3 regions of the Pradoshia sp. Z4_20 genome follow, and region 2 is predicted to be linked to each of the others. Evidence: predicted binding sites of a transcription regulator. Region 2 holds the regulator's gene; each other region holds the start of a gene.
What was found. Region 2 encodes LexA, which represses DNA repair genes until DNA is damaged. Its sites were predicted from a motif close to CGAACATATGTTCG; they were not measured.
Positions count from the first base shown of each region.

Region 1 (7,712 bases), on a different contig from region 2:
GTTTCGACTTCCAATTCGCCTACATCAAATCCTTTAAGATTGACAACACCATTGACCGTCTCAAATTCTGCTTCTCTTGCATTCAAATCCGTAAATTGAATTTGCCCATTACCCGTTTTGGTCATGACCGTATCGACTTTAACATTTTCACCGGTAATTGCTCCGTTAAATAGTCGAATTTTCAATTCCTCATAGCGATTGTCTGGCACACGAATGATTGCTTGTAATTTAATGGATTTGTCGTGTGCAGCAAATCGAAGTCTTCCTTCTTCAAGCGAATAAGTTACTTCTTTAAGCAGTTTTTCTCTCGCTTCAGTCGTATTTTCTGCCCTATACACCTTCGCCTGGCATTCAATCCTAATCTCGTCCTTATCCCATGGGAGGAACTGGACACTGCCGTTTGCCAGATCGACATCTATTTTACGCAAAGATACATGATCATGATGATAAATATGCTCGATATCAACCGCTGAGCCAAAATTAAGGTCAAAATCTACATCTTTTATCTTTTTAACAACATCGTCTACGATTCCTAATAGTTTATCCATTGTGGATGCAGACTTTTTGGATGGTGACCCCTTATATTCTGATTCACTTTGGTTTACAACCGTTGATAATTCACTGGTTTCTGTCCTTTGCTCATCTTCTTTAATCAGTTTGTCTTTCTTTTCAATTTGCTCAAGTAATAATAATGCTTCATCGGCGTTAAGTAAGCCTTCCTTCACCATTTCCAAAATTCTTTTTTTCTCTTGATTCATTCTTACCAGCTCCCTTTTCCATGGTATGTACCTATCAATCCTTTACTAGTTTAATACCCTGAATGACATTCCAAATCATCACAATAAAGCTAATCAAACCGAAAAGAAACATAGCCAGTATAGCAGTATAGGGCAAGGCCGTTATTTCCGAACTCGAGGCAAGCTGAGTTAGAAATACAAAGAACACGATAATGCCCATGACTAATGGAAATAGATGTGAGATTAAAGCTCGTTTAGCATGCCCTTTTAGCTCAAAATCATCTACAGCTACGAAATAAATAACCGTAGGAAAGATGAAGCCTAAAAAGAAGAAACTGAAATAACATAGAGCAGCCAGAAATCGATTAGTTGTTGTTATAGATACAGACACCTCTCCTAATTGTACGTATAAATTGAAAGAAAGTTTCTTATATATCAACAATACCTTACAACAATTGGAAAATGGTAACTTTTCGATTATACCCTGGCCAGAAATCGTTAATCTATGAGTTTTCTAAAGGTGCACGGGCAAACGTATGAGTAAGTTCTTTGAAGCAAATACGCCGGATATGGATAAAAAGCAAGCCGTTTTATCTGGCGGCTTGCTTTTCCTTGATTTTATTATTCATACGGTCCCGATCACGTTCTAGAACGGGCTTTAAATATTTTCCTGTATAAGATTCAGGTGTCTCCGCTATAACCTCCGGTGTTCCGGTAGCCAAAATGGTTCCGCCTTTTTCTCCACCTTCAGGACCTAAATCAATTAAATAATCAGCTGCTTTAATGACATCTAAATTATGCTCAATGACAAGCACTGTATCGCCATTATCAACCAAGCGCTGCAATACTTCCAAGAGACGCGAGATATCATCAACATGAAGTCCTGTTGTCGGCTCATCCAAAATATAGAGTGAGCGGCCATTGGAGCGACGATGTAATTCACTCGCCAGCTTAACCCTTTGCGCTTCTCCGCCGGATAGTGTTGTGGCAGGCTGCCCCATCTTAATATATCCCAGACCAACATCATAAATGGTTTGGATCTTCCGTTTGATTTTCGGATGATTTTCAAAGAACTGAAGTGCTTCTTCTACTGTCATATCTAAAATATCAGAAATATTCTTCCCTTTATAGGTTACTTCCAATGTTTCCCGATTATACCGTTTTCCATGACAAACCTCACAAGGAACATAGACATCCGGAAGGAAATGCATTTCTATTCGGATGATTCCATCTCCACGGCATGCTTCACAGCGTCCGCCTTTAATATTGAAACTGAAACGGCCTTTCTTATATCCACGGACCTTCGCTTCATTTGTGGAAGCAAACACATCCCTGATATCATCAAACACACCTGTATAGGTTGCCGGATTGGATCGCGGCGTACGACCGATTGGTGATTGGTCAATATCAATCACTTTCTCCAGTTCCTCCACACCTTTTATCTCGCGGTGGTTTCCTGGTCTCGCTTTCGCCCTGTGCAGCTTTTGAGCTAATGATTTATGGAGAATTTCATTCACTAATGTACTTTTACCTGATCCGGATACTCCTGTAACAGCTACAAATGTCCCAAGCGGAAAAGATACATTTACATTTTTGAGATTATTCTCTTTAGCACCTTTAATCTGAATTAATCGTCCATCGCCCTTTCTGCGTTCCTGTGGCAAAGGAATGAATTTTTTCCCTGATAAATATTGGCCCGTTAAGGAATTAGAATCCTCCATCACTTCCTCCGGCGTACCTGCTGAGACAATCTCACCGCCGTGCGCTCCTGCTCCAGGACCGACATCAATCAAATAATCCGCTGCCAGCATCGTGTCCTCATCATGCTCCACCACAATAAGCGTATTCCCGATGTCACGCATACTTTTCAGCGTCGCAATCAATCGGTCATTATCACGTTGATGAAGACCAATTGAAGGTTCATCCAAAATGTATAAAACACCTGTTAAGCGCGAGCCGATTTGAGTAGCCAATCTGATTCGCTGTGCTTCTCCCCCTGAAAGTGTTCCGGCTGCTCGGTTTAATGTCAGATATTCCAAGCCAACATTATTCAAAAAGCCCAGCCTTTCTTTGATTTCCCTAAATATCAAACGGCCGATACTCATATCTTTCTCGGATAGATTCAAATTTTCAAAGAAATCGTTAGCATCTTTAATAGAGAGGGCCGTAATCTCGCCAATATGCTGTCCTGCTATTAATACCGCCATCGTTTCCTTCTTCAGACGATAGCCTTTACAGGTTGGACATGCCTGCTCGGCCATATATTTTTCCATCTGATCACGTGTATAATCTGAACTTGTTTCTTTAAACCGGCGTTCTACATTAGCCAATACGCCTTCAAATTCCACTCTGTTTTCCCGTATTTGCCCGAAATCATTCTCGTAACGGAAATAGATTTTCTCCCCATCCGAGCCATAAAGAATTTTATCAAGCTGGCTTTCCGGTATTTGAGAGACTGGAACATCCATATCTATACCATAGTGATTGCATACACATTCAAGTAATTTAGGATAATACTGAGAACTGGTAGGTTCCCATGGAGCGATTGCATGCTCTCTTAATGTTAATTCCGGGTCAGGAATTACGGCAGCCCGGTCAACTTTTACTTTAAAGCCCAGTCCATCACATGTTGGGCAGGCGCCAAATGGACTGTTGAACGAGAACATCCGAGGCTCCAATTCCCCAATTGAAAATCCACAATACGGACAAGCATGATGCTCACTGAAAAGCAACTCTTCCTCGCCTATTACATCAATGATAACTTTACCATCACCCAGACGGAGTGCAGATTCAATTGAATCAGCTAAGCGGGCATTGATTCCCTCTTTCACGACAACCCGGTCGATGACCACTTCAATCGTATGCTTTTTATTTTTATCCAGACGAATATCATCATCCAAATCATACATTTCTCCGTTTACACGGACACGGACATACCCTTGCTTTTTAATATCTTCAAGCATTTTGACATGGGTACCTTTTCTGCCTGTTACAACCGGAGACAGAATCTGCATTTTCGTGCGTTCTGGATAGGACAAGATTCTGTCTACCATTTGCTCAATTGTTTGAGATGTAATTTCAATCCCATGCACAGGACAGACTGGTTTGCCGACTCTGGCATACAATAAACGCATATAATCATAAATCTCTGTCACTGTCGCAACGGTTGAACGAGGATTGCGGCTTGTCGTCTTTTGGTCAATTGATATCGCTGGAGACAGCCCTTCAATCAAATCAACATCCGGTTTATCCATTTGGCCGAGGAACTGCCGGGCATATGCGGAAAGAGATTCCACATAGCGGCGCTGGCCCTCCGCATAGATTGTGTCAAAAGCCAGGGAGGACTTTCCGGAACCGGATAAACCCGTCAGTACAACCAGCTTATCCCGGGGGATTGTCACATCAATATCCTTAAGATTATTGGTCCTGGCCCCTTTAATTACAATTTTATCAAGTGCCATCCTATGTTCATCCTTCCACTTTTAACTCTAAAATTAAATCTCTAAGTTCGGCAGCACGTTCAAAATCAAGCGCTTTGGCTGCTTCCTTCATTTCTTTTTCCATATTTGCAATTACTTTTTGACGCTCTTTCTTGGAAAGTTTCTCGTATTTATTTGCAGCTTTTTCTTCTTCATCTTCCGTTATATGAGTGGCCCGAATGACATCGCGAATATCCTTCTGAATCGTCTTGGGAACGATGCCATGTTTCCTGTTATACTCTTCCTGAATCGCACGGCGCCTTTTAGTCTCTGAAATCGCTATTTCCATGGAATTCGTTATTTTATCTGCATACATAATAACATGACCGTTTGAATTACGGGCAGCACGGCCGACCGTTTGAATAAGAGACCGTTCTGAACGCAGGAATCCTTCTTTATCCGCATCAAGAATAGCTACGAGTGAGACCTCCGGAATATCAATCCCTTCACGCAGTAGATTTATTCCAATCAACACATCATATTTTCCAAGACGCAGATCTCTGATGATTTCGATTCGTTCGAGTGTTTTAATCTCAGAGTGTAAATATTGAACCTTGATGCCAAGCTCTTTTAAATAATCCGTTAAATCCTCAGACATTTTCTTAGTCAATGTAGTGATTAGGACACGCTCATCCCTTGTGATTCTCTCGTTAATTTCCCCTAACAAGTCATCAATTTGACCTTCAATCGGGCGAACATCAATAGTTGGATCCAGCAGTCCTGTTGGACGGATAATCTGTTCAACCATTTCCGGTGAATGCTCCTGTTCATAAGGCCCCGGTGTAGCAGATACATAAACAATCTGGTTGACATGTTCTTCAAACTCCTGAAATTGCAAAGGCCTATTATCCATTGCGGACGGCAAACGGAAACCATGATTGACAAGTACCTCTTTCCGGGCGCGGTCTCCATTATACATACCGCGAACCTGCGGGACTGTAACATGGGATTCATCTATCACCATTAAAAAGTCTTTAGGGAAATAATCGATAAGGGTATAGGGGGTAGAGCCCGGCGGCCTTAAGGTCAGGTGTCGGGAATAGTTCTCAATTCCTGAACAAAAGCCCATTTCTCTCATCATTTCAAGATCGTAACGGGTTCTTTGCTCCAACCGCTGTGCTTCGAGAAGCTTTCCTTCACCTCTTAAAAAGGTGAGCTGCTCTTCCAATTCCGTCTCAATATTTTGAATGGCAATCCTCATCTTTTCTTCTCTTGTAACGAAGTGGGATGCAGGGAAGATAGCTACATGGTCTCTTTCGCCGATAATTTCTCCAGTCAGCGCATCCACCTCTCTGATCCGTTCCACTTCATCGCCGAAAAATTCAACACGTACACAGTGTTCATCCTTTGAGACTGGAAAAATCTCTACTACATCTCCTCTTACTCGAAATGCTCCGCGTTGAAAGTTAATATCATTTCGTTCATATTGAATGTCGACCAATTTACGCAATAGCTGATTCCGCTCCATTTCCATGCCAACTCGAATGGATAAAACCATTTCCCCGTATTCTTCCGGAGAACCCAAGCCATAAATACAGGATACACTGGCAATAATAATGACATCCTTCCGCTCAAATAATGCAGATGTTGCAGAGTGGCGAAGTTTATCTATCTCATCATTAATACTGGCGTCCTTTTCTATAAAGGTATCAGTCTGAGGTACATACGCTTCAGGCTGATAGTAGTCATAGTAACTGACGAAATACTCGACTGCATTATTCGGGAAGAACTCTTTAAATTCACTGTACAGCTGTCCAGCAAGCGTCTTATTATGAGCAATGATAAGGGTGGGCTTATTAATCTCTTTTATCACGTTGGAAATTGTGAATGTTTTTCCGGTTCCAGTAGCACCAAGCAGCGTTTGATGCTTAACGCCATTATTAATTCCATTCACTAGCTCTTTAATTGCAGTTGGCTGGTCTCCTTGAGGGGTATACTTGGAAACCAATTCAAATTGTTTACTCACACAAAAGCCCCTTTCATCATTTTCATCTCAAGTCTCGTTTTATTTGATAACAATATTTTACCACAATCATCTATAAACAAACCAATAAAAAGCGAACAAACATTCCCTTTTTTAACTTTAATAATATCATTTATGCCCATCCTGCCAAAAAATAAAAGAGTCTTCCTCAATAATACGGAAGACTCAGTCTGTTGTTTATGCACTTTTAGGTGTTCTTTTGATCATGCGCTGAGAATACCAATACCCGGCCGTTAATGAAAATGCGTCAATTATAATCAGAGGCCAGGATGATGTATAGCCTTTATACGCTGATGCGGCGATTAGGGCAACCGTTAAACACAAACCGACTATGCAGCTATATGTCACTCTTGAAAAGAGCACAACTAATAAACCTGGAGCTAAAAGAGCTATTAAAATCTTCATCTGAGGTCTCACCTGCTTCCTCTGGAATCACGCAGCTATTTTCCAGCAATTCTATTCAGCTACAAATATATTACATTTCATGTGATTAATCCAGCAGGATACTAAGTTAATCGCTGACTGGCCCTCCATTTGGCACCCCTCTGACTTCAAATGTGTCCATAGGCCTTTAGGATCATGTATGAAATTTTATCCAAAATTAGGTTTCGTTAACCAAATCTAAAGGAATTTATAAAGAAGCAAGTATTCATTAATATAGGAGGGAAAATATGAAACTTAAAAAATGGTTATCCATCTCTTCTGCTGCTTTCTTAGGGATTGCCTTAACAGCATGTTCGGATGCCGAAGAAACCTCTAATGATGAGAACGATTCAAAAGAAGAAACAGTTGAAATTACATATGCCAGAGGAGTCGATACGACAGGCAGTACAGAAAAACTGATAGAAGCATTCGAGAAAAAACATCCGAATATTAAGGTAAACTATCAGGAAATGCCGAATAGTTCTACTCAACAGCACGATCAATATGTAACCGCATTCAGTAGTAAAAGTGCTGAAATTGATGTATTTGATGCAGATGTTGTTTGGCCGGCAGAGTTCGCCCAAGCTAACTATGCGATGGAATTAGACCGCTTCATCGATCAGGATAAAATAAATCTCGAAGACTACTTCCCCGGTCCAGTTGAAGCCGGGAAATTTGAAGGCAAGCAATGGGCTCTGCCAAAATACTCAGATGCCGGTATTCTTTATTATCGAACAGATTTGGTTAGCGAACCCCCAAAAACATGGGATGAGTTGATAGAAATGGCTAAAGAAGGAAACGGGAAAGAAGGCACAAGCTCAGGCTTTGTCTTCCAAGCAAAGCAATATGAAGGTATTGTTGTGAACGCCATGGAATTCATTGCCTCCTACGGCGGCAAAATCATCGATGAAAACAATGAAGTCGTCATTAACAGTCCAGAAGCCAAAAAAGGACTTAGTAAAATGGTTGAAATTGCAAACGCAGATTTCATGCCAAATAACATTTTAACTTTTACCGAAACGGAAACTGAATCTGCCTTTAAAGAAGGCCAAACTGTATTCGCACGCAACTGGCCCTATATGGAAAAAA
Region 1 is NZ_JBZAJD010000005.1:37,039-44,750, forward strand. It holds gene AC4BHP_RS12710 (DUF4097 family beta strand repeat-containing protein) at 1-758, opposite strand, end outside; gene AC4BHP_RS12715 (magnetosome magnetite crystal formation protein family) at 793-1,128, opposite strand; gene uvrA (excinuclease ABC subunit UvrA) at 1,328-4,198, opposite strand; gene uvrB (excinuclease ABC subunit UvrB) at 4,206-6,182, opposite strand; gene AC4BHP_RS12730 (CsbA family protein) at 6,378-6,605, opposite strand; gene AC4BHP_RS12735 (ABC transporter substrate-binding protein) at 6,872-7,712, shown strand, end outside.
Region 1: uvrB (excinuclease ABC subunit UvrB) is a predicted target of LexA. The motif match lies at 6,275-6,288, and genes of this name have one in related genera.

Region 2 (7,712 bases):
GATAAAAAAGGACATTAGATTGATAGAAATAAGATAAACCAAGAATCCAAATACAAACCATCAGAAGGCTTCCAATTCGCATATGAGTAAATTTCGTTTTCCGAAACCTCCAAAAAAACAGACCATAAAAAGCAAATAAGAACAACGGATAGGAAATCCCTACTTCTCCATGTAAAAAAGATAACTCAGCAAAACAGGCTAGCGCTATACATAACAGTGAAAATACTTTATCTTCTTTTTTAAACTGAATATCCATTTTAAGGATCCCCCTCTACCTAGTTATTCTAGGTATATAGTGATAAATATACATAGTTATTCTATGTATATAGGCAAATAGTCAAAGCGAGGCTTTCTTCCCCCATAGATACCCAGCAAAACTGACTGGATATAAGATAAACGTACAAAATACACATGCAATAATAAATGGTTTATCCAGTAAGGGGTCAAACCATTGATCCGGTACGAGGTTAAAGATAACCAAATACATTAAGATAATGTTAGGGATCACCGTAATCAAAAACGTTTTCTTAATAAGCTTTTTGCCCTGATGTCCAAATTCCTTGCCAATTTCATAACCAAGCAAGACCCAAAAACCAATATAGATGGCCATTAAAAGTACAGGAATCGATGTTAGCAAAGACCATATTTCCTTGGCCCAATTCCAATCATATGTATGGTTGATAAATGTTAACAAAATTCCGCTTATAAAGAGGGACAAGTTAATTCCTGCAAATATCCACCTTGTTTTTCTTGGTGTAAGGGTTAGTTCCTGTTTCCAGGATACAGCAACTTCTTCCGGTGTACCCAGCCGCATCGATAGCTCTTTATAGATTAAGTCGGGTGACTCATCCTCATAAATGATGTCGCAAGCCATTTCGGAAATATGTAACTTATATTCTTCCATAATAGCCGCTTTATCAGGATGGGCACCCAGCAATCGATCAAGCTGACTTAAATAATCTTCTTCAGCCCGTCTCATGTTTCTGTTCTCCCCATTACCTTGTTCATGACCTGGACATATCGATTCCATTCGTTTGTTTTAATCTCTAGCATCTCTTTGCCAGCCATGGTAATACGGTAGTACTTACGAGCGGGTCCCTTCTCTTGTTCAACCCAGTAGCACTCTATATATTCCTGTTTTTCAAGCTTATGCAAAGCAGGATACAGCGTACCTTCCTTCATCTGAAATCCATGGTCACTGCGGTGATCCATTTCTTTCACCAATTCATACCCATACATATCTCTTTCTTGCAAAAGCTGCAGAACAAGAAGTGATGTACTTCCTTTTACAAGTTCACGATTAAACATTTCTTCACCTACCTAGAATTATTAGGTACATATCAAACATACATCATTTGGAATTGTTTGTAAATATATTCATAAAAAAATCACCAGAGAAAGACCCTGGCGATTTTTTAAAAATATATTTTATTTTTGTAGCATTTCTTTTACTAAAGAAACCACATTAGATGGAGTGAATCCGAATTTTTCCATTAACAATTCACCAGGGCCGGAAGCACCAAAGCGGTCAATTGCCAATATTTCACCTTCATCACCTGTATAACGGTCCCATCCGAAAGATGTACCTAATTCAATTGCAAGGCGTTTCTTAACAGATGAAGGAATAACAGATTCTTTATATTCAGCAGATTGAGCTTCAAAACGATCAAATGATGGCATGCTGACAACTGATACATCAATGCCTTCATTCGCTAAAATAGCCTGTGCTTGAACAGCCAATCCTACTTCAGATCCAGATGCCAACAATATAGCATCGGCAGCATCCTTATTGGAAGGTGAAACCACATATCCACCCTTAGCAACGCCCTCTTCAGCTAATTCAGCTGATAACGGTAACGTAGTTAAGTTTTGGCGGGATAATACTAACGCAGTTGGTGCAGACTTGCTTGTTAATGCCGCTTTCCATGCAGCTGCCACTTCATTGCTGTCAGCCGGACGGATAAGTGATACATTAGGCATTGCGCGCAATGCAGCCAAGTGCTCAATTGGTTCATGAGTTGGACCGTCTTCTCCAACAGCAATACTGTCATGTGTAAATACATATGTGACAGGAAGATTCATTAACGCTGCTAAACGAATAGCTGGACGCAGGTAATCAGAGAATACAAAGAATGTTCCTCCATACACATGCACACCACCGTGAAGTGCCATACCGTTTAATGCAGCACCCATACCAAATTCACGTACTCCAAACCAAATGTTTCGGCCATCATAGGAGCCTGGCAAGAAATCTTTTTCGCCTTTCAGCATCGTTTTGTTTGATCCAGCTAAGTCAGCGGATCCACCAAATAAAGATGGAAGATTTTTAGCGATTGCATTTAATACTTCTCCGCCTGAATTACGTGTAGCAACGGCTTTTCCTGCTTCATAAACAGGAATATCCTTATCCCAGCCTTCAGGTAATTCGCCTTTGATTGCTGTTTCTAGTTGAGCAGCAAGTTCAGGGTATTCATTTTTATAGCTTTCAAATAATTGGTTCCATTCTTCTTCTTTTTTAGCACCAGCTTTTACAACAGTTTCTTCGAATGTGTCATAAACTTCCTGTGGTACATAAAAATCTTCTTCGAATGTCCATTTGTAATATTCTTTAGTCAATTTCATTTCGTCTTCGCCAAGCGGAGCACCATGAACAGCAGATTTACCGGATTTATTTGGAGCACCGTATCCGATAACTGTTTTTACTTCAATCATAGTTGGACGGTCAAGATCTGTTTTTGCCTCTTCAAGCGCTTTAGCAATTTCATTCAGATCATTACCGTCTTCTACGCGAATGTATTGCCATCCGTAAGCTTTAAAACGCTCAGCAACACTTTCAGAGAAGCTCATATTTAATTCGCCGTCAAGAGAGATATCATTGGAATCATAAAGGACTACTAAACGTCCCAATTTTAAATGGGCAGCAAGAGAAGCAGCTTCAGCTGATACCCCTTCCATTAAATCTCCATCTCCGCAAATGCTGTATGTAAAATGATCTACAACATCAAAGTTATCTTTATTGTAGACTGCCGCCAAATGACGTTCCGCCATTGCCATACCGACTGCCATCGCAATACCTTGGCCAAGTGGTCCGGTTGTAGCTTCTACGCCTTTTGTATGTCCATATTCAGGATGTCCAGGTGTTTTACTGCCCCATTGTCTGAAATTCTTAATTTCTTCCATATCAAGGCCATAACCTGATAAGTGCAATAAGCTGTATAAAAGCATGGAACCATGTCCTGCTGATAATACAAAACGATCACGGTTAAACCAATCCGGATTTTTTGGATTATGGTTCATGAATTTGGTCCAAAGAGTATAAGCCATAGGAGCAGCTCCCATTGGCATACCAGGATGACCTGAATTAGCTTTTTCAATTGCATCGATTGAAAGAGTACGAATAGCTGTGATAGATAAATTATCTTTTTCTGTGAACATTGCCTACATCCTTTCAGATTAACCTTCTAATTTATATTAATGAAGTATAAACAGGTTGACAAGACTTTGTTGGTAAATGCTACAAAATCGTCACTCCTTAAGATATTTTTTTGGAGTCTAACCTATTATGCTATACCCTTAATGTAATTTATTATTACGTAATTTTTTTATTTTTTCAGGTGTGACATCCTTACCTTCTGGATCGATAATTGTCAAACCTTCAACCGTATTTCTCATTGAGGTACGAAAGGTTTCCAAATACTCTTTCCTCAGAAGAGATTGTTCAGTGGCTTCTTCTTTTGTAAGGCCAACTGTTTTTGATTTCTTAGATAATTCATTAATTCTTTTAATTTTATGCATTGGCAGCATGGTATTGCTCCTTCTATATAAAATATAAGTAGATATTGTCATCGTATAGAAAAACTGCGTAATTTTCAAGAATGAACTATTGATTAGTATTCTTTTTCATATATTCTGAATATCTTCGATGAATGGTGGCTTTTGAGAGATCATAGCCTTTTCTGTTTAAATTCTCCGTAATTTCAGCAAATGTTAATCCTTTAATACGCAGCTCAATAACCTCCTGTAAAGGTACCTCTGACCTTTCTCTTCCGCCTCCAAGATGTTGATTTGCTAAATTTCTTTGTGGTTTATATCCATTTTCAATTGCTCGTTTCATCCCTCTTCTGATTTTACTGTTTTGTAATTTTCGCTGATATTCCTCTACTATACTGATGATTTGCAAAAGCATGGCATCTGTTTCAGAAACCTCAAGCTCACCATTATGAGTAACCGTATATAATTTAACCCCTTCTTTATAGATGCAATGTAATAGAGCAATCTTGGCATTTCCTCTGCCCAGTCTTGTTTCATCCTGAATCAAGAGACCCTCGATTTCTCTATTTTTCATTTTTTCCAGCAAGATTAGAATGCCTTCTCGTTCTAAATCATATCCACTGGCTTGTTCTTTCTCGATTATTACCACCTCGAACCCCTTTATGGCAGCCAGTCTTGTTAACTCCTGCTCCTGCCTTTCCAGTGATGTTTCCTGTGAACTTTTATCTGTGCTGACTCTGCAATAAATTCCAACCTTCATTTTCTCTCACCATTCTTCTTTACATATAGATAAGGCCGGGAAACATTCCCGACCTTACTGATTATATAGTTATTTATCAGAATCTGCTAAGTGTAGCATTTCTGTATTTTCGTTCATTTTCTTTACAGGAATCACAATCGTTTGCCCTTCCTTTAAATGATTAATGTGCAAGTCATTATGTTCCTGAACCCAAGAGACAAATTCAGTCTGTGTCATTTCGCTGCCGTCAAAACGTTCAGCCATATCCCAAACTGTATCTCCTTTTTTAACCGTGATTTGTTGATAATCGTCTTTTGGTGCTTCAATATTTGTTACTATCATTGTAGTTATTAATAAGAAAAGACCTATAAAAAACAAGATTGAATAATTATAAGAAGTCCATAATTTTTTCATAAATAAACCCCCATCGAATGTATGTTCGTTTAATATAAATCAAGTATAAACCGAACAAACGTTTTGTGTCAATACAAAAAACGAACTTATGTTTGTACTGTTAAACAGGAAATGATATACTAAAAACAAGAAAAGCTAAAAGAGGTGCGGGAGATGACTACTAAATTATCCAAACGGCAACAGGATATTTTGCTATATATTAAAGAAGAAGTAAAAACGAAGGGCTATCCGCCTTCCGTTCGAGAAATTGGCGAAGCAGTCGGACTGGCTTCAAGTTCCACGGTTCATGGTCACTTAGCGCGATTGGAAAGCAAAGGACTCATCAGACGAGATCCTACCAAACCACGTGCTATTGAAATCCTGGATATGGATCCACATGACCATATTCCAAAAACAAATTCAGTTAATGTACCATTAATCGGGAAAGTAACTGCAGGGCAGCCTATTACAGCTATCGAAAATATAGAAGAATACTTCCCTCTGCCTGAGCATATGGCTCCTGCCGATGAAAATGTGTTTATGCTAGAAATTATGGGCGACAGTATGATTGAAGCTGGAATACTTAACGGTGACTATGTAATTGTTCGCCAGCAGCATACAGCAAACAACGGTGAAATTGTCGTAGCCATGACTGAAGATGATGAAGCTACCGTTAAACGTTTCTTTAAAGAAGATACTCATTTCCGTCTGCAGCCTGAAAATTCTATGCTCGAGCCTATCATTCTACAAAATGTCAGCATCCTTGGCAAAGTGATCGGGTTATACAGAAATATTCAATAAGAACGTTGGGACCGGCTTTCAGCCGGTTCTACTTTTGTGTTTAAAATCTATTATCTCTATTAAACTTATGCATTTAAGAATTGGCGTATTCCATTTTATAAATAGATTAATACTTTTATTTATCTCGTTGTTTACATAATATTATTATGTGATACAAAAAAGCTTGCAACCATTTTGATTGCAAGCTTGAAGGTCCTATATATCCCATCCTTTGTAATAGTATCTTGATCGTTTACTCTCTTCATAACACGACTGGCAAATAGCAAATGGATAATTCCAACTTAACGGCTTATTGCATGACCGACACTTTGTTTGATATTTTTTAACCCCTTTTCTTAACTGATTATGTGCATCTGAACTGATTTCTTCTCTTACTCGCTCCCAATAGACCGTTTCACTTCTTCGATCTAATTTATACAAAAACAATAAATGCAATCCTACTGATTTATAAGATAATTCAAGTTCATCCAAGGAATCTTTCTTTATTAAAGGCTCTCTCAATTCTCTTCTATCCACAATGGCTTTCATATTATAGAGCCATTGATTAACGAGGCTCTCCTCATTCGCTGAAAAAGGTAAATGCAGAAAACCGTATAAATCAGTTATCGACATTCGTCCTTCTATTTGTTCATGGCGAATTAAATGATATAAAGCTTTTTCCTGAGTAAGCGGTGCTTTTGTTGTGCCGGAAGGATTTTTAAATTCATCCCATAATTCAAAGAATTGATCAAAACTCGAGTGATAACGTTTAAAACGTTCAAATACACCCTGTGTAGGTGCTATTGTAAATGTACTGATCGGCCGGTCTTCACCATTTAACAACCGTTTCATTAAACCAATTTGATCAGTAAATGCCACTCTTCCTTCATTATATATACCTTTACGGCCGGCACGGCCCGCTAACTGCTTTACTTCCTGGGAGGTTAATAAACGCCTTCTCGTGCCATCAAATTTATCATTTTCCAGAAAAACGACCCGCCTAATCGGTAGATTGAGCCCCATCCCGATAGCATCTGTAGATACAATCACTCGCGTCTCCCTGTTAATGAACCTCTGAATTTGTTTAGCTCTTGTCTCAGGAGGCATACTTCCATAGATTATACTTACTTTATGGCCGTTTCTCTCCAGCTTTGAAGCGGTTTGAAGCACTTTATTTCGAGAAAATACAATCAATGCATCTCCTGCCTTGGTATGTTCGATCTTAAAAGGTTTTTTCTCTACAATCAGCGGTATATCACGTTTGTATTCATGAATTTCAATATCATTTCCCTGAAGCAGATTTAGAATCATCCTTTTCGAATTGTGACTGCCTATGATGTGAACTTCCCGAGCACGCGCTTTATTAATAGCTCTAAACCAAGAAAACCCACGATCTTTATCTGCGATCATTTGCGCTTCGTCTATAACCATGACGTCGAATTCATCTTTCTCGGTAAACATTTCAATTGTGCAGGAATAATGCGTGGCATTTGCAATATCCTTTTCTTCTTCACCTGTCTTTAATGCACAGGCAATTCCGTTGTTTTTAAGCGTTTCATATACTTCAAGTGCCAATAGCCTTAAAGGTGCCAGGTATATACCAGATGCAGCTTCCCTTAATCTATTTAACGCCTGATAGGTTTTTCCGGTATTTGTTTCTCCTATATGCAGAATATATTTAGTGTTACTATAAACGGTTGTTTTGTATTCAACTCCAAAAATATCATCCAGTTTCTTTTGTTTTATTTCTTCCTGTTTCCTCAGCTCTTCTAATTTCTGTTCTCTTTTTTCAATTCTCTCTTTGTGCTGAGTATGGTATAACGGCATTTGTATATCAAATTCGTCCGGGTGGTTTCGAACATCTATAAGGTCCTCAATCAATTCCTGCTCTATTTCACTTTCATATTCCCATTGAAATTCACTAATATTAGCCCCAATCAATTGCCTGATCAACTTATGATTAATCGACCCTTTAAACAAATTCTCATATTGGTTTATGATCTGATTCGGCAATTCTGATAGTATAAAT
Region 2 is NZ_JBZAJD010000008.1:131,081-138,792, forward strand. It holds gene AC4BHP_RS15965 (DUF4153 domain-containing protein) at 1-256, opposite strand, end outside; gene AC4BHP_RS15970 (HAAS signaling domain-containing protein) at 338-979, opposite strand; gene AC4BHP_RS15975 (PadR family transcriptional regulator) at 976-1,308, opposite strand; gene tkt (transketolase) at 1,429-3,435, opposite strand; gene AC4BHP_RS15985 (DUF896 domain-containing protein) at 3,574-3,804, opposite strand; gene AC4BHP_RS15990 (YneB family resolvase-like protein) at 3,881-4,531, opposite strand; gene yneA (cell division suppressor protein YneA) at 4,601-4,924, opposite strand; gene lexA (transcriptional repressor LexA) at 5,078-5,704, shown strand; gene AC4BHP_RS16005 (helicase-related protein) at 5,900-7,712, opposite strand, start outside.

Region 3 (7,712 bases), on a different contig from region 2:
CATTTTCTTTGTTATTTCGATGTTCTACATATTTATACTGCTAAACGATATAGTGATTGATCCATCATCAAAATTAATCCTCTTTACCATGCAAGCCGTACTAGTTTACTATTTTGCTCAAATAAGGAAGAGTATATTAGGGACAATAGCTAGCATAATACTGCTCTTATCCGTATTGGTACAATTATTCGACAAGCCGGGATACATGCTATCACTAGAAACTTTTGTTGTATGGATGATCATAATCAGCTTCTTCTTTGTTCTCTATATAAAAGAAACAATAACAAAAATCATCGACAGAAATATAATGAAATCTACTTTACCCTATATAATAGAAGTATTACTGATCATATTTATAAGCAAAATGGCATACTATTTCACAGATGATTCTTCTTTAATGATTAAGAATATCGGTTTGTCATTATCTTGGATCATTATCGTTGGAGTAACATACGGGTTATTTAGTTACTTTAAAGAAAAAGTTTGGAAAAACATCGGCTTAATATTCCTGTTTATTACGCTATTAAAAGTTACTTTCTACGACCTATCAGGTATAGATGTAGTTTGGAAAGCAATATTATTCATCATACTTGGCGTAATTGGGCTGCTTATTTCTAAGGTGTTTTATACAAAAAAATGAGTGGGATTTCCCTTTGCTTTCGTTTAAAAAAAGGTTCAGTCAAAATTTCTGACTGAACCTTTTGAATTTTCTCCTTATAGAGCCTATTGAAAGATGACATTCATCATTGGATTTAAATACTGATTAGGGCTTTTCAGCTGATAGCTATTTGTACTGCTGGAATAATCAATAATAAGCTTTTCATCTAAAAAGATTTCATGATATTTATTTAACCATACAGGATAGGCATTGGTTTCCCATTTTACTTCTTGAGAAGTAGTTTCTTTAACAAAATATAAATTGGTTACACCGCTTACTACGCAGCCACAGCCTTCTGTTTCATACTTCAAACAAAATACGCCTTCTTGATCTGTCAGCTTGTCTTTTACCTTTTCTAATGCTGCGTCTGTCCATGTAATTTCCACTGTTGTCCACCATGCTTTCTCTCTATTTATCTCATAGGTTCCCGATTTCACTTAACCCGCAAACCTGTTAATAATTAAATCTGAAATAAAAAAAGCAGCATTCAATGAACACTGCCTCTATGTCTTAAAAATGAACGTTCAGCTTAATGAACTGCTCTCGTATGTTTTTGTATCAAACTTTGTAAAGCCGCCACTGCTTCATCGCCAGTATACGTACCTTTATAACTGAAACCATTCTCTGAGCAATATTTTTGCCCTAATGCTACAGCATCTTCTTTAGTCATTTCTTTTTTTAACTCTCCTATAACTAATCCATAAGGTGCTTGATAAATCGTGCTATATTTTTCTTTTTCCATTTTTCTTTACCCCTTTTGTTTTGATATCCCATGGCAAAGTTATCAGAACTGAAATCGATGTTAAAAATTCATTATCTGTATATTTCTTACTTCTAGGTCTATATACATAGTAAACTTTTTGTGGAATTTTGTCTAATATTTGCGTTTTCATGTCCTCAAAATTGGGTAGTAAAGTTTATTTAGAACAAAAAAGAAGAGCCATAACCAACATATGCATAAGCTTATAGCAAATTGCAGGCCATCAATTTTTCAATTGTACGTCCATAATTTCCTGATAAAATACAAAACAAACATCTCCGTCCTCATCAACGATATGAAGCTTTTGAGCCTGTTCATTGCAATAATGAATATGTCCTTCCACCGTACCGTACCGGCGACTGGCTGTACGGTAATAGCGGATCATCACAGGCTTCCCATATTCCAAAGCCTCCATAATTATCGTATTCATCGCTTCCACTTGCTGTTCATCAAGCTCATTCCTTGTTTCATAGCTGTCCTCATGTGCCCATGCTCTAAGCATTGTTACGTGTTCAGGAAGCATCATTGATGTCCATTTTATTTTTCCGCGATCTCGAATCATTCCCTGCAGCCTCCATTTCACTTGTCTGTTATGCTCTATGTCCTCCAACCAACGTACTTCGATGCTTGGCCGTTCCTGCCTCTGTATACGACACGGCACGTAAAATCGCATTCGATCCAAATTTTTTACGCATTCGATCCATCACAAAGCCAAGTTCGCGTTTGCGCCAGCTATCCTGGTCAAATAGACTGATTTGCATCTCTCGATCGGGGATAACATTCGAAAGTGTAATAGAAATTTTCCTAACTGTTTTGCCTGTATAAAACCGTTCAAACAAGGTTAAACACATTTCATAAATATCCATCGTAATATTGGTCGGCGTTTCTCTTGTCATAGAGCGATGAAATCCGCCTCCAAATTCATCCTGGCTATAATAAATTCCCAAGCTGACGGTTCTGCCCGCCATCCCGCTTGCACGTGTTCTTCTTGCTACTTCCTCACTCATTTCCAGAATGACATGCTTGATTTCCTCAGGCTTTTTATAATCACGCAGTAATACCTGGCCTTTTCCAAAGCTGATTTGTCCTTCCATAATCGGAGCACCGATATCCGATAAATCAACACCCCAGGCATGGTGGTACAATTGATTGCCCATTATCCCAAACTTCTTTTCAAGCGTCTCCAGATCATAACGCGCCAATTGACCGATTGAAAAAATCCCCATTCCATTCAGTTTCTTTTCCATCGGCTTTCCGATTCCCCACATTTCGCTCAAGGGGGATAAGGGCCATAATTTTTCTGGTACATCCTCATAGGTCCATTGGGCAATTCCTTTTTTCTTGGCTTCTAAATCAAGACACAGCTTAGCAAGCAGCATATTCGGACCGATCCCAATCGCGCATGGAAGCTGGAATTCCCGATCGATTTCATCTTGGATTTTTTCAGCAATTTCTACGATATCTCCCCATAGACGAGTCGTCCCATCCACCTTTAAGAAGCTTTCATCCACACTGTACGTATGAATTGCGCTTTTAGGTACATATCGATTGAATAAACGGCTGATTTCAGTAGAGATACGCAAATACGTAGCCATATTAGGATTAACCTTTATAATGCGCGGATCATCCGGAATCTCAAACAATCTTGAGCCCGTCTTGATGCCAAACTCTTTCTTCATTTTGGGCGATGAAGCCAGCACCACACTGCCGCTCCGTTCCGTGTCACTCACCACAGCCAAATAACATTCAAGCGGATCCAGTCCCATCATCACCGCTGAACAGCTGGCAAAAAAACTTTTCATATCCACGCACATAACATAATGATGCGGTAAAGTACTGTAATCAATCATGTAAAAACCTTCTTTTAAATAGAATGTATGTTCGTCTTTATTATATTCTTAATGATAAGCGAATATACGTTCGTGTTCAATGGAAAATTATTTACAATTTATGTATAAGTCCATGCAAGCGTGCAAATACTTTAAGACAACGGACATAGTTCACCATAAAAATTTACGAAAACGTTTTAAAAACAGTCGCTTCATCTACTATTATTTTCACTTTTCTCCTTTTCAATTCGCTCATAAATAAGTAAATTAGAGCAATTATGTTGAGTTTCGTTCAATTATTACGAAAATCGCTCAATTCCACTCCATTTCCGCTCGATTATATGGAATTCCGCTCAATTAATATCAATTTCCGCTCAATTCCTGCGAAAATCGGCTGGATTACTAGACTAATCTAGCTTATACAGTCATTTAGTCACTCAAATTTTGACTCGTAAGTCTCGAAAACTCTTAATTTAAGATCTTTTTGCAAAAAATAATAGAAAAATTGATTACTAATCTATTTGAAGGGTTATATAGAAGGATGAACGAACTATGTTGGTTATTTCATCATGCAATGCTTTTCAATCATATAGAAAAAATATGATAGAGCCATGATTAGCAAATCCTAAAGCATAATGAATTCAAAATCTTCGAAAAAGATATATAATAGCAGTGTAAGAGTGATTTTCAAAGAAGTAATCTGATATATTTTCCAGAAAAATAAAAATAAAAGGAGAATGATCACATGATTGTTGTTCAAAACAAAATTAAAACCAAACCAGGTTTCGCAGAAAAAATGGCAGGCCGTTTCACTTCCGGTAACGAATTAGATAAATTTAAAGGATTTGTTAAAGTAGAGGTTTTACTTACAGAGGGCCTGACAGAATATGATGAGATGAGCGTCAATATGTACTGGGAGGATGAAGAAAGCTTCCTTGCCTGGAAAAACAGCGACTCCTTCAAAAAAGCGCACAAACGTCCGGAAGGCAAACCGGATGAAGCTAAACAGGACTCTCCTATGTTAGGAAGCCAACAAACTACATTTAGAGTAGCGTCTGTAAAAGAAGCAGCTCCAACAAAATAATGTACGCAAAAGGTCTTTCCAAAAACTTAGGAAAGACCTTTTATGCTATATTCTATCAATATAATCATGCTCAATTGTATTAATTAGCAGCAAACTCACGCACGGATAATCCAAAATCCATTTCCTTGGTTATAGCTTGCAACTGATAATAGTCACGCAGTTTTTCAACAATCTCTTCGGGTGGTTTTGCATGATAATACCCTTTTCGCGTAGTCGTCATACCACTAATTTTCTGCAAATCGACAAGTGATTCACACATTTTAATGGCCGAGCCGAATGAATCGATAATCGGGACATCTTCAATATGATGAATACCGTGGGTTGCTAAAAATATATTCATCGGACCTTCTCCAGGAATAATGACATCTGCCCCTTCGGCAATAGCTGTTTTTGCGGCAGCTTTAAATTTCTCCAAAATCGGCTCAGGATTTTTAAATCCTTCCAAAATATCATAAAATCCAATATCCGCCTGAATAATCGGGCCCAATTTTTGTTCAAGACCATATTGCTTCGCATTAAAACGTAACTGATCTGCCAGTGGAGCTAAAAAATTCACGATGCCTATTCTTGTTCCAAGCATTGAGGCAATATGCATGGATGCCTGGCCGTAGCCAATAACCGGGATGTCCACTAATGAACGAGCCTCAATCAAGCCGACATCCGGTATGGTAGCTATAAAAACAGCATCATACCCTGCCCTTTCAGCAATCAATGTGTTTCGAATAAATTGCTCTTTATGCAGGCTTTGCAGATAGTTGTAGGTAATATAGTGCCCCGGGTATTGAGCAGGATAAGTCTCCTTTGTCATTCCATGTAAGACGACATCAACATCTGGTCGAGCAATTTTGGATACATGCTGTATGACCGCATCACGATATTCAGGTATGTCTTCAATGGAAGTTAAGCTTTGATGCCAAATTTTCATCGCGCTACCTCCTCTTCCTTTATTCGAAGGGCTTGTTCAGCAGCAATACGTCCAAAAATAGCTGCCTTTCCGAGCGAGCTCCCTGTCATATAACCCGCTCCATGGAAGCCACCCACCATTTCTCCGGCTGCATATAATCCTTTAATTGGGTCGCCGAACGGATTTAAAACTTCTGCATCCTCGTTTACACGAACTCCTGCATATGTAGCGAGCATAGCAGTCACTGTTTCCATTGCGTAAAAAGGACCGGTTTGAATCGGGGGTGGCTTACCAAATGTATGGGTCAATGTGTTACGACCGAATGGGTCATCACTGGTAATAAGATGCCTATTATATGAGTCAATCGTTTGGTGAAGAGATTGACTTGGGAGACCTGTTTTTTCGGCCAATTCCTCAAGTGTCTCAGCCTGGATAATTAAGCCTTCATTAAACAATAATTGAAAATCATATAGCGCATCATGTTCGACACCCTGATCCATAACCGTTTGATCCCAAACTTGAAATGTATGTTGATTAGGCTGCTGCAATGCAGCATCACCCAATAATTTGTAGGAAATCGACTCATTAACAAATCGTTTCCCCTGTTCATTCACAATGATGCCGCCTTTATAAAAGGCATGAGCCTGCCGTTTCTTTTGATTAGTAGAACTCGGATGAAAGCCGTATGTTCCTTTTAAGTATGGAAAATCCTCTAACCAGGCACCTACGGAAGCTGCTAATTTAATGCCATCTCCATGGTTCCCTTCTCCACCTAACCTGATTGTGTGTTCAAGCTGTGGTGCAAAGGCTCCTAATAAATCTTCACTTTGTGAGAATCCACCTGCGGTTAAAGCGACCCCTTTAGATGTATAGCATTCCTTTTGCTCGCCATTTTGTTGATAAAGTACACCCACTACTTTTTGTTGCTCAGTTAGCAAACGTACGACAGGACTATTAACATGCAGTGAAACACCATTATTCAAAGCATGGTTTTTCAGTGTTTGAATGGCCTGATCAGGAATGATCGTATGCCCCCGAGGGCTTGAATGGCCACTTACGGCCTGACAATTTTGAAATATTACTCCATGTGAAACTAACCAGTTATAAGTGGAAAGCTGATGTTTCCCATATGCCTGAACCAGATTTTTATCATTTTTAAATTGACCGACAACATACAAATCATTCATCAAACTCTCGGTAGTATCACTTATGCCAAGCTTACTTTGAAGTTCTGTTTCAGCAAACGCCATAAAACAACCGCTAAGCAATGAACTGCCACCGATGTCTGCCTGCTTTTCGAAAATGACAACATTGGCACCTCGCTCTGATGCCTCAACAGCTGCACAAAGACCTGCCATGCCAGCACCAACAATAATCAAATCAAACTGATTCAAAAAGCTACACTTCCTTTACTGCCTCGACTACACTTAATCCTGCCTCACAAAGCTGCATATCATGCGTATAGTGACCGCCGCTGACGCCTATTCCGCCTACACACTCACCATTAACGTGAATTGGATAACCGCCGCCAAAAACGACCAGGCGATTGGTATGTACTAAACCTGTCATTAAAGGTGGATCATCTTTTAAGCGATCATACCACTCATGGGTTGCACGATTGTATGCTGCAGCTGAAAATGCCTTGTTTTGAGAAATCTCCAATGCCAATACAGGTGCTCCATCCATTGCTGAAAATGCTTTTAAATTACCTGCTTTATCAACAATAGAAATCGCAAATTTCATTCCCAGTTCTCTTCCCTTTTCCTCTGCTTTTTCAAGCATAGCTTTGGCTAGTTCCAATGTAATCGTTTGTTGCGTGTAAGCATAAGTAAATTCTTTCATGATCCTATCCCCTTTATTATTTATTTTGCTATACCGACAGGCGTTCCGGCACCAAAAGCCTCAACCGAAGTAGCGGTAATAGCTTTGCTTTTTGGCAGTGCTAAATCAGCTATAACATGAGCAATATCAATCGGCTGCAGCCAGCCTGTTTTATCAATGTTAGTCCCCAATGCATCCGTCATTTGTGAGTCTACCGGACCGGGGCAAACTGCATTAACGCGTATGCCAAAAGGTTTCAATTCTTCTCCCAATGCCTTTGAAAAACCAATAACTGCATGCTTAGAGGAAATATATGCACTGCGATTGGGACCGCCTTTTGTTCCCCAAATGGAAGAAATATTTATAATAATCCCTTCCTGGCGATTTTTCATCGAGTCCACAACCTCACGGCAGAAATAATATGGTCCGTGTACATTAACATCAAACATGTTCATCCATTCTGCGGTTGTCGTTTCTGTAAATGGCTTTAGCAGCATGGCACCTGCATTGTTAATTAATATATCAATCGGTCCCAATTGCTTGTTAACCTCATATACGGCTTTTTTTACTTCCTCTTGATTGGCTACATCACAAGATACAGCTATCGCTTTTACTGAATAGGTTGTACGAATAAAATCAGCAACTTTTTCACACTC
Region 3 is NZ_JBZAJD010000001.1:705,283-712,994, reverse strand. It holds gene AC4BHP_RS03340 (DUF2339 domain-containing protein) at 1-640, shown strand, start outside; gene AC4BHP_RS03335 (iron-sulfur cluster biosynthesis family protein) at 724-1,044, opposite strand; gene AC4BHP_RS03330 (hypothetical protein) at 1,188-1,400, opposite strand; gene AC4BHP_RS03325 (YolD-like family protein) at 1,642-1,980, opposite strand; gene AC4BHP_RS03320 (Y-family DNA polymerase) at 2,009-3,268, opposite strand; gene AC4BHP_RS03315 (heme oxygenase) at 3,993-4,331, shown strand; gene AC4BHP_RS03310 (aspartate/glutamate racemase family protein) at 4,411-5,256, opposite strand; gene AC4BHP_RS03305 (FAD-dependent oxidoreductase) at 5,253-6,629, opposite strand; gene AC4BHP_RS03300 (GlcG/HbpS family heme-binding protein) at 6,634-7,077, opposite strand; gene AC4BHP_RS03295 (SDR family NAD(P)-dependent oxidoreductase) at 7,098-7,712, opposite strand, start outside.
Region 3: AC4BHP_RS03320 (Y-family DNA polymerase) is a predicted target of LexA. The motif match lies at 3,328-3,341, and genes of this name have one in related genera.